3 linked regions of the Cupriavidus necator N-1 genome follow. The protein of the gene in region 1 interacts with the protein of each later gene in a pairwise test. Links are inferred from orthologs where the notes say so. Each region holds a gene or a part of one and is shown on either strand. Other genes may lie near its edges.

Evidence for each region.
Region 2: the proteins of CNE_RS15095 (region 1) and CNE_RS10425 interact in binary tests that used the Escherichia coli proteins (3 or more experiments, as listed by UniProt). The link is inferred for Cupriavidus necator N-1 from one-to-one orthologs.
Region 3: the proteins of CNE_RS15095 (region 1) and CNE_RS16170 interact in binary tests that used the Escherichia coli proteins (3 or more experiments, as listed by UniProt). The link is inferred for Cupriavidus necator N-1 from one-to-one orthologs.

Annotation. Positions count from the first base shown.
Region 1 is NC_015726.1:3,217,906-3,221,019, forward strand. Bases 71-3,032 are described here. They hold CNE_RS15095 (glutamate-5-semialdehyde dehydrogenase), read right to left. Parts: upstream 2,211-3,032; coding sequence 930-2,210; downstream 71-929. Other genes in these bases: CNE_RS15085 (2-hydroxychromene-2-carboxylate isomerase), read right to left, coding at 71-411; CNE_RS15090 (CopD family protein), read right to left, coding at 457-879; holA (DNA polymerase III subunit delta), read right to left, coding at 2,299-3,032. Outside these bases: more of CNE_RS15085, read right to left, coding at 1-70; more of holA, read right to left, coding at 3,033-3,114. UniProt on the Escherichia coli protein: Catalyzes the NADPH-dependent reduction of L-glutamate 5-phosphate into L-glutamate 5-semialdehyde and phosphate. The product spontaneously undergoes cyclization to form 1-pyrroline-5-carboxylate.
Region 2 is NC_015726.1:2,213,263-2,216,414, reverse strand. The notes cover bases 131-3,130. They hold CNE_RS10425 (sulfate/molybdate ABC transporter ATP-binding protein), read left to right. Parts: upstream 131-1,075; coding sequence 1,076-2,185; downstream 2,186-3,130. Other genes in these bases: CNE_RS10420 (CysB family HTH-type transcriptional regulator), read left to right, coding at 2,182-3,126; cysW (sulfate ABC transporter permease subunit CysW), read left to right, coding at 150-1,079; cysT (sulfate ABC transporter permease subunit CysT), read left to right, coding at 131-148. In the rest of the region: more of cysT, read left to right, coding at 1-130. UniProt on the Escherichia coli protein: Part of the ABC transporter complex CysAWTP involved in sulfate/thiosulfate import. Responsible for energy coupling to the transport system.
Region 3 is NC_015726.1:3,452,424-3,455,420, reverse strand. What follows is about bases 63-2,907. They hold CNE_RS16170 (LytR/AlgR family response regulator transcription factor), read left to right. Parts: upstream 63-1,026; coding sequence 1,027-1,788; downstream 1,789-2,907. Other genes in these bases: CNE_RS16160 (FadR/GntR family transcriptional regulator), read left to right, coding at 2,455-2,907; CNE_RS16165 (2TM domain-containing protein), read right to left, coding at 1,827-2,150; CNE_RS16175 (sensor histidine kinase), read left to right, coding at 98-1,012. In the rest of the region: more of CNE_RS16160, read left to right, coding at 2,908-2,997. UniProt on the Escherichia coli protein: Member of the two-component regulatory system BtsS/BtsR, which is part of a nutrient-sensing regulatory network composed of BtsS/BtsR, the low-affinity pyruvate signaling system YpdA/YpdB and their respective target proteins, BtsT and YhjX.

The sequences.
Region 1 (3,114 bases):
GGCGATCTGCGCCAGCGTGGCGGCATCGGCGATATTGCGCTGCTGCGCCCAGACTGCCGCGCCAATGGCGCCGGTCAGCTGCATCGCGCGGGCGGTGCCGTGCGCCAGCTGCGCGGCGATGATCAGCTTGCTGGCCGCGTCGCCCGATACCGGGAAGAACGTCGGCTGCGGATGCAGCGGCAGGTCCAGGAATTCGCTCCAGCGCGCCAGCTCCACCAGGCGGTAGGCCTGGCGCTGGGGCGGGCGCTGCGACAGCGGCAGCCCGCCGGAGACGGAAAACACCTTACCCAGGTCGCACGGCTTCAGGTTCACCTGCGCGCCATGGCGTTCGGCGATGGCGGCAAAGCGCGCATGGCCCAGGTAGACGAACGGCGACTGCGGCGTCAGGTAATAGTCAACCAGCTTGCTCATTTCGGTTCCGCAACAGGATTGGCAACAACAGACCGGGCGCCAGGCTCAGAACGGCTTGACGACCACCAGGATCACCACCGCCAGCAGCACCAGCACCGGCAGCTCATTGAACCAGCGATAAAACTTGTGCGAGCGCGTATTGCGCCCCGCCTCGAACTTGCGCAGCAGCACGCCGCAGCCGTGGTGGTAGCCGATCAGCACCAGCACCAGCGCCAGCTTGGCATGCATCCAGCCCTGCCCCGCGCCGCGGCCGATGCCGTAGCCCAGGTACAGCCACAGCCCGAACACCACCGCCGGCACCGCCAGCATGGTCATGAAGCGAAACAGCTTGCGCGCCATCAGCAACAGGCGCTGTGTGCTGGCGGCGTCGGTTTCCATGGCCAGGTTGACGAAGATGCGCGGCAGGTAGAACAGGCCGGCGAACCACGAGACCACGAAGACAATATGCAGCGCTTTGACCCAGAGCATCGGCAGAGAGACGTTCGAGAACGATTGTTATTGTTGTTGGCGCGCGAGCGTCAGGTGCGGATCTCGCCGTGCCCGAATACCACGTACTTCAGCGACGTCAGCCCTTCCAGCCCGACCGGGCCGCGTGCATGCAGCTTGTCGTTGGAGATGCCGATTTCCGCGCCCAGGCCGTACTCGAAGCCATCGGCAAAGCGCGTCGAGGCATTGATCATCACGCTGGCCGAATCGACCTCGCGGATAAAGCGCATGCCCGCCGAGTAGTTCTCGGTGATGATCGAATCGGTATGGTGCGAGCCGTATTCGTTGATATGGGCGACGGCCTCGTCCAGTCCGGCCACGGTCTTGATGGCGAGGATCGGGGCCAGGTATTCCAGGCGCCAGTCTTCCTCCGCGGCATCGACCAGGCCGGTGAAGCCCGCCGCTTCCAGCGTGGCGCGGGTGGCCGGGCACACGCGCAGTTCGACGCCCTTCTCCTGGTAGATGCGGCACAGCGGCGGCAGCGCGGCGGCGGCGATGTCCTGCGACACCAGCAGCGTCTCCATGGTGTTGCACGGCGCATAGCGCTGCGTCTTGGCGTTGTCGCAGACGCGCACGGCCTTGTCCAGGTCGGCAGCGGCGTCGATATAGACGTGGCAGATGCCGTCCAGGTGCTTGATCATCGGCACGCGCGCTTCTTCCATCAGCCGCGCGATCAGGCTCTTGCCGCCGCGCGGCACGATCACGTCGACGTATTCGGTCATCGTGATCAGCCGGCCCACGGCAGCGCGGTCAGTAGTCTCGATCACCTGCACCGCCTCGGACGGCAGCCCGGCCGCGGACAGGCCCTCGGCCACCAGCGCCGCCAGCGCGGTGTTGGATTCGATTGCTTCGGAACCGCCGCGCAGGATGGTGGCGTTGCCCGACTTCAGGCACAGCGCCGCGGCGTCGATGGTCACGTTCGGGCGCGACTCGTAGATGATGCCGATCACGCCCAGCGGCACGCGCATCTGGCCGACCTGGATGCCGGTCGGGCGGAACTTCATGTTCGAGATCTCGCCGATCGGGTCGGCCAGGGCGGCGATCTGCTCCAGGCCCGCGGCCATGGTGGCGATGGCCTTGTCCGACAGCGTCAGGCGATCGATAAAGGCGGCGTCCTGGCCGTTGGCGCGGGCGCGTTCAACGTCACGCGCGTTGACCGCCTTGAGCTTGTCGGCATCGCGGCGGATGGCAGCGGCGATGGTCAGCAGCGCGCGGTTCTTGTCGGCCGTGGAGGCACGCGCCATGGCGCGCGACGCGGCGCGGGCCTGGCGGCCGACGCGGTCCATGTATTGGTTGAGGTCGAGCTCGTTCATGTCAGTGGCCCTGGGGTGGTGGCCGTCAGTGTGTTTTCCGTCCCCCCGCCGCACGCGGCGGGGGAAGCAAACCTGTGGAGTTGCGCGTTCAGCGCGCGATCATCAGGGCAAGCTGCTGCAGCCCGTCCCATGGTTCCGCCGGCAGCGGGCTGCCGCCCGGTGGCGGCAGGTCCGACAGGCCCTTGACCTGGCGGTCCAGCCGCGCCGCCAGCGCCAGCGCCGCGTCCAGCCTTGGCTGCGCCAGGCGCTGCGCGGCCTGCGGCACCAGCCGCTCGCGCGGGCCCCAGACGCGCAGCTCGCGCATCAGCACGCCCGCCGGCTTGCCGGCCGCCAGCCCTTGCCGGACCTTGGATAATACGCGAATTTCCTCGGTCAGCGCCCACAGCACCAGCACTGTGGCCTCGCCCTCGCCGCGCAGCCCTTCGAGCATGCGCACCAGCCGCGGCACGTCGCCAGAAAGCATCGATTCAGACAGCTTGAAGACGTCGTAGCGGGCCACGTTCAGTACCGCATCGTGCACCTGGTCGAAGGTGAGTTCGCCGGGCGGGTACAACAGCCCCAGCTTCTGGATTTCCTGGTGCGCCGCCAGCAGGTTGCCCTCGACCTTGTCGGCGATAAACTGCAGCGAACGCCGGCCAGGCTCGCCGCCCTCGACGCGCTGCTGCTGCAGCGATAGCCGCTCGCCGACCCAGGCCGGCAGCCGGGTGCGGTCCACGGAGTCGACCTTGATCGACACGCCGGCGCCTTCCAGCGCCTGGAACCAGGCCGACTTGGACGCGGCAAAATCCAGCCGCGGCAGCGTCACCAGCAGCACCACGTCGGGCGACGGCTGGGCGGCCACGGCGCGCAGCGCCTCGCCGCCGTCCTTGCCGGGCTTGCCCGACGGGATGCGGAGTTCAACGAT
Region 2 (3,152 bases), 1.0 Mb from region 1 along the record:
CGCCACCGCGGTGGCGGTGGTGATGCTGGTGATTTCCTTCGGTCTGCTGCTGCTGATCAACCTGCTGCAGGCCTGGACGCGCCGCCATCAATCCGGTGTGCGCGCCGCGCTGGCACCCGAAGCGCCCGCCACGGGCAAGGAGTTCTGACATGGCCGGCGCAGTTGCGGGACGCTTGGGCGGGCAAGCCAACGCCCAGGCCCATCACAGGTTTGACGCCACTGGCGAAGCGCCGTGGGTGCGCTACACGCTGATCACGGTGGCAGTGCTGTTCCTCACGCTGTTCCTGTTCGTGCCGCTGGCCTCGGTGTTCTATGAAGCCTTGCGCAAGGGCGTGCAGACCTACTGGGAAGCGTTGATCGAACCCGACGCACTCGCCGCGATCCAGCTCACGCTGACGGTGGCGGCGATCGCGGTGCCGCTGAACGTGGTGTTCGGCGTGGCGGCGGCGTGGGCCATTGCCAAGTTCGACTTCCGCGGCAAGAACCTGCTGATCACGCTGATCGACCTGCCGTTCTCGGTGTCGCCGGTGATCTCCGGCCTGGTCTACGTGCTGCTGTTCGGCGCGCAGGGCTGGCTGGGGCCGTGGCTGGAAGCGCACGACATCAAGATCATGTTCGCGGTGCCGGGCATCGTGCTGGCGACCATCTTCGTGACCTTCCCCTTTGTTGCGCGCGAGCTGATCCCGTTGATGCAGGCGCAGGGCAGTGAAGAAGAAGAGGCCGCGATCGTGCTGGGCGCCTCGGGCTGGCAGACCTTCCGCCATATCACGCTGCCCAATATCCGCTGGGGCCTGCTGTACGGCGTGATCCTGTGCAATGCACGGGCGATGGGCGAGTTCGGCGCGGTGTCGGTGGTGTCGGGCCATATCCGCGGGCTGACCAACACCATGCCGCTGCATGTGGAGATCCTCTACAACGAGTACAACTTCGCGGCGGCCTTTGCGGTGGCCTCGCTGCTGACACTGCTGGCACTGGTCACCCTCGGCATCAAGACGCTGGTGGAATTCCGCGCCCGCAAGGAAACCGAAGAGGCTGCACCCGAGCGGCCGCTGGCAAGTTTGCAAGGACAAGCATCATGAGTATCCAGGTCAAGAACGTAGAGAAGCGCTTTGGCGACTTTGTCGCGCTGGACAACGTCTCGCTCGATTTCGACGAGGGCGAGCTGACCGCGCTGCTGGGGCCGTCCGGCTGCGGCAAGACCACGCTGCTGCGCATCATCGCCGGCCTGGAGCGCGCCGACGCGGGCCAGATCGTGCTGGCCGGGCGCGATGCCTCGGATCAGCATGTGCGCCAGCGCCAGGTGGGCTTCGTGTTCCAGCACTATGCGCTGTTCAAGCATATGAGCGTGTTCGAGAACGTGGCCTTCGGCCTGCGCGTCAAGCCGCGCGCCGAGCGCCCGAGCGAAGCGCAGATCCGCGACAAGGTGCGTTCGCTGCTGGAGTTGGTGCAGCTCGACTGGCTGGCCGACCGCTACCCGTCGCAGCTCTCCGGCGGCCAGCGCCAGCGTATCGCGCTGGCCCGCGCGCTGGCGGTGGAGCCGCGCGTGCTGCTGCTGGATGAACCCTTCGGTGCGCTTGACGCCAAGGTGCGCAAGGAGCTGCGCCGCTGGCTGCGCCGCCTGCACGATGAACTGCACGTGACCAGCGTGTTCGTCACCCATGACCAGGAAGAGGCGCTGGAAGTGGCCGACCAGGTGGTGCTGATGAACCGCGGCCACGTGGAGCAGTACGGCTCGCCCGAGGCGGTCTACAACCATCCGGCCACGCCCTTCGTGTTCGGCTTCCTCGGCAACGTGAACCTGTTCCACGGCCGGCTGGAGGTGGGCGAGAGCGGCGGCCTGCTGCATACCGGCGAAGCGGTGCTGCCGGTGGTCGGCAGCGGCCATGAGACCGCCGGCGACGCGGTGGCCTATGTGCGCCCGCATGACCTGGACCTGGAGCGCTACGCGCCCGGCGCCGACGGCATCGCCGTGACGCTGCGCCGCGCGCTGACGCTGGGCCCGGTCGCGCAGCTTGAGCTCGAACGCGAAGACAATCAGGACGTGATCGAAGTCGCGCTGCCGCTTGAGCGCTTCCGCCACGCGGGCTTCCGCGAAGGCGAACTGCTCGCGGTGCGCCCGCGCCAGCTGCGTGTGTTCACGCAACCGCGTACCACGTCCACCCAACAAGAAAAGGCGACGACATGAACTTCCAGCAACTCCGATCGATCCGCGAGGCGGTGCGCCGCCAGTTCAACCTGACCGAAGTCGCCAATGCGCTCTACACCTCGCAGCCCGGCGTGTCGCGCCAGATCCGCGAGCTGGAAGAAGAACTGGGCGTGGAGATCTTCGAGCGCTACGGCAAGCGCCTGACCGGGCTGACCGAGCCGGGGCGCGAGATCGTGCGCATCGTCGAACGCCTGCTGCTTGAGGCCGAGAACCTGCGCCAGGCCGGCGACGAATACGCCGGCCGCCATACCGGCCGCCTGACCGTTGCCACCACCCACACCCAGGCGCGCTATGCACTGCCGCGCGTGGTGCAGGCATTCCGCCGCGAATACCCGCATGTGACGCTGGCACTGCAGGAGGCGTCTCCCACGCATATCGTTGAGCTGCTGCTGACGGGGCAGGCCGATATCGGCATCGCCACCGAGGCCCTGGCCACCGAGGCCGGGCTGACCTCGTTCGAGGCCTACAGCTGGCGGCACGTGCTGGTGGTCTCGCCCGGCCATCCGCTCACGCGCCTGCCCGAGCCGACGCTCGAAGACGTGGCCGGCTTCCAGCTCATCACCTACGACGCCGGCTTCACCGGCCGCCGCAAGATCGACAGCGCCTTTGCCGAGGCCGGCCTGCAGCCGGAGATCGTGCTGACCGCGCTGGACGCCGACGTGATCAAGACCTACGCCGAACTGGACCTGGGCGTGGGCATCATTGCCTCGATGGCCTATGACGAGCGCAAGGATTCCGGCCTGGTGCGGATCTCGGCCGACCACCTGTTCGCGCCCAACACCACCAGCGTGGCGGTGCGGCGGGGCGCTTACCTGCGCGGCTATGCGCACGCCTTTATCAACATGTTCGCGCCGCACCTGTCGCCCGACACCGTCAGCAGCGCGCTCTCAGAGCAAGAGCGCCAAGCCCTGGCGGCCTGATTCCGGCCTGACCGCGGGCGGCGGCC
Region 3 (2,997 bases), 230 kb from region 1 along the record:
GATCCGCGCCGCCGATCCGTCGATTCCCGCCACCCCCATGTCAGAGCCCGGATCGCAGTGGTAACCTCCCGCTATCTCCGCCCCCAGCCACCCGCCCGTGCACTCCCCAGACTCCCGCATCTGGCGATCCGCCCCAGAGCAGCGCGCCTACGAAGACGCCCGCCGCCGCGTGCGCGCGCTGCGCTTCTTCTATATGCACGCCATGGTCTACGTGGCGGTCAATGCATTGCTGATCGGCTTCCATCTGGTGGGATCGCCGCATCGGCCGTGGTCCGGTGGGCCGCTCATGGGCTGGGGCATCGGCCTGGCGATTCACGGCGTGATGACCTGGGGGCGCGTCGGCCTGCTCGGGCGGCAGTGGGAAGAACGTAAGATCGCGCAATACATGGCGCAGGAACAGGTGCGCACGCTGTCGACGGAGAAGCAGCTGGTCGAAGCCCGCATGCGCCTGCTGCAGGCCCAGATCGAACCGCACTTCCTGTTCAACACGCTGGCCAACGTGGTCAGCCTGATCGAGCCAGCGCCGCAGAAGGCCACGCTCATGCTGGAGCATTTCATCGCCTACCTGCGTGCATCGCTTGCAGCCAGCCGCGCCACGCAAGGCACGGTGGCGCAGGAGGCGAAGCTGCTGCGAGACTATCTGGCGCTGATCCGCATCCGCATGGGGGACCGGCTGCACTACTCGGTCGATGTCGAACCCGAACTCGAATCGATGCCGCTGGCGCCGATGCTGCTGCAGCCCGTGGTCGAGAATGCGATCAAGCATGGGCTGGAGCCCAAGATCGAAGGCGGGCGGCTGCTGGTCCGGCTTGAGCGGCGCGGCCCGCGCATGCTCGCAACCATCGAGGACGATGGCATGGGCTTTCGCCCCTCGGCCGGCGCCGGCGTCGGGCTTTCGAACCTGCGTGAACGGCTGGCTGTGCTGTATGACGGTGACGCCCACGTACGCATTGAAGAACGCTCGCCCGGCACCGCCGTGCTGATTGAAATCCCGCTGCCGCGTGCATTCTGAAACGGAGACGCCCTATGACGCCCACTGCCCTGATTGCCGACGATGAAGGGCACCTGCGCGCATATCTGCGCGGCAAGCTGGAACGCCTTTGGCCGGAACTGCAGATCGTTGCCGAGGCGACCAACGGCATCGAAGCTGCCGACGCCATCGCACGGTTGTCGCCGAGCGTAGCCTTCCTCGACATCAAGATGCCCGGCTTGTCCGGCCTGGAGGTGGCGCAAGGGATTGAAACCGATACGCGGCTGGTGTTCGTCACGGCCTATGACGAATTCGCGCTCGATGCGTTCGAGCGCGCGGCAGTCGATTACCTGGTCAAGCCGGTCAGCGAGGAACGGCTCGGCCGCACCATCGAGCGGCTGCGCAAGGCGTTGCAGGAAGCGGCGCCTTTGCCGGAACTGGCACAGCTACTGAACCAGCTCACGCGCGCCCAGCCGCGCGCGGAAACCGGTGGCCAGTTGCGCTGGGTACGCGCCAGCCGTGGCAATACCACCAGCCACGTGCCGATCCAGGAGGTGATGTACTTCCAGAGCGACGACAAGTACGTGGTCGTGCATACCCGCGATGGCGAACACCTGATCCGCACACCGCTGGCGGAGTTGATTGCCGGCCTCGATCCCGAGGTGTTCTGGCAGATCCACCGCTCGTCCATCGTCAACATGGAATACGTGGCCGGCACGCGCCGCGATGAGTCGGGACGGCTTTTTGTCCGGATGCGCGACAGCGAAGCCGAACTGCCGGTATCGCGCGCCTACATGCATCGTTTCCGGCAGATGTAAGGCAGCCAGCGGCGCCACTGCGCCGCCGGCTGAGGGATTCACTGGCGATCCATGAATTCCTGGATCTTGCGCTGTTCCCAGTCACGTCCGCGGCGCGACAGCCGCGTCCAGACCAGCAACCCATGCACCGCCAGCGCCAGGCCCCAGGCCAGGGTGGTGGTCAGCGGCCACGGCCAGCCGGTGCTGGCATAGTGCGACCACCGCGGCGAGGGAAAGTAGAAAAAGCGGAACCACAGCCAGCCATTGACGACAGCGTAGACCAGCAGGTGGATGTACCAGCCGCGCAGGGCACGCACCATGCGGCGCGCGCGCCAGTAGGCCATGGCGTTGGGGTCGTCGTTGGGCGGGAGGGCGTGGTGCATGGGATACCTCGTGATCAAGATGGTTGGCTTGCCTCAGGTATAGGCCACTGCAAAGCGCCTCTCCAGGCCCATGGGCCGAATCGACGGATTTCGTTCGCCGGTGTGCGCCCGGATAGTGCGAATGTCGGCAGGTCCGACACCTCCATGTCCCCCGACATGCTGCGACCTGATCAGCTTTTCGCCCCGCCGCCGGGAATACCCGCATAGGAAAAGCCCAGTCCTTCACCATAATCATAGTAATTATGATCATAAATACGAAGCGATGGACTCCAAGCCCACTCCTCAGATAGAGGGCAGCAGACGCGTGAAGCGTTCGGACCAGGTAGTCAACGATATCAAGCGCTGGATCGTGCAGACGCACCAGAATGTCGGAGACAAGCTGCCGCAGGAAGCAGCGTTGATCGAACAGATGGGCGTCGCACGCGGGACGGTGCGTGAGGCGCTTGCCTCGCTGCAGGCGCAGGGGCTGGTCAAGGTCAGCACGGGGCCGAACGGCGGTGCCACTCTGACGCAGCCGCCTTATGAGCGATGCCTGGAGGCAGTGTCCAACTTCCTGTACTTCCAGTCGGTCGACATCGTCACGCTGTACGCCCTGCGCCGCGCGGTTGAGCCGGAGCTGGCAGCCAACGCCGCCTTGCGCTTGACCGATGCCGATATCGCCGATCTGGAAGCCCTGGTCGGGCTGAGCCACCCGGAACATGGCGGCAGCACGGACTGGAACGAGCGGCGCGAAGCCGACCTGCTGTTCCACGACCGCCTGGCCGACGCCTGCAGCAGCCCGATGCTGGCGTTGTTCTGCCGCCTGCTCAACGACATCATCCGCCGCGTCATCGTGGTACGGAATGCG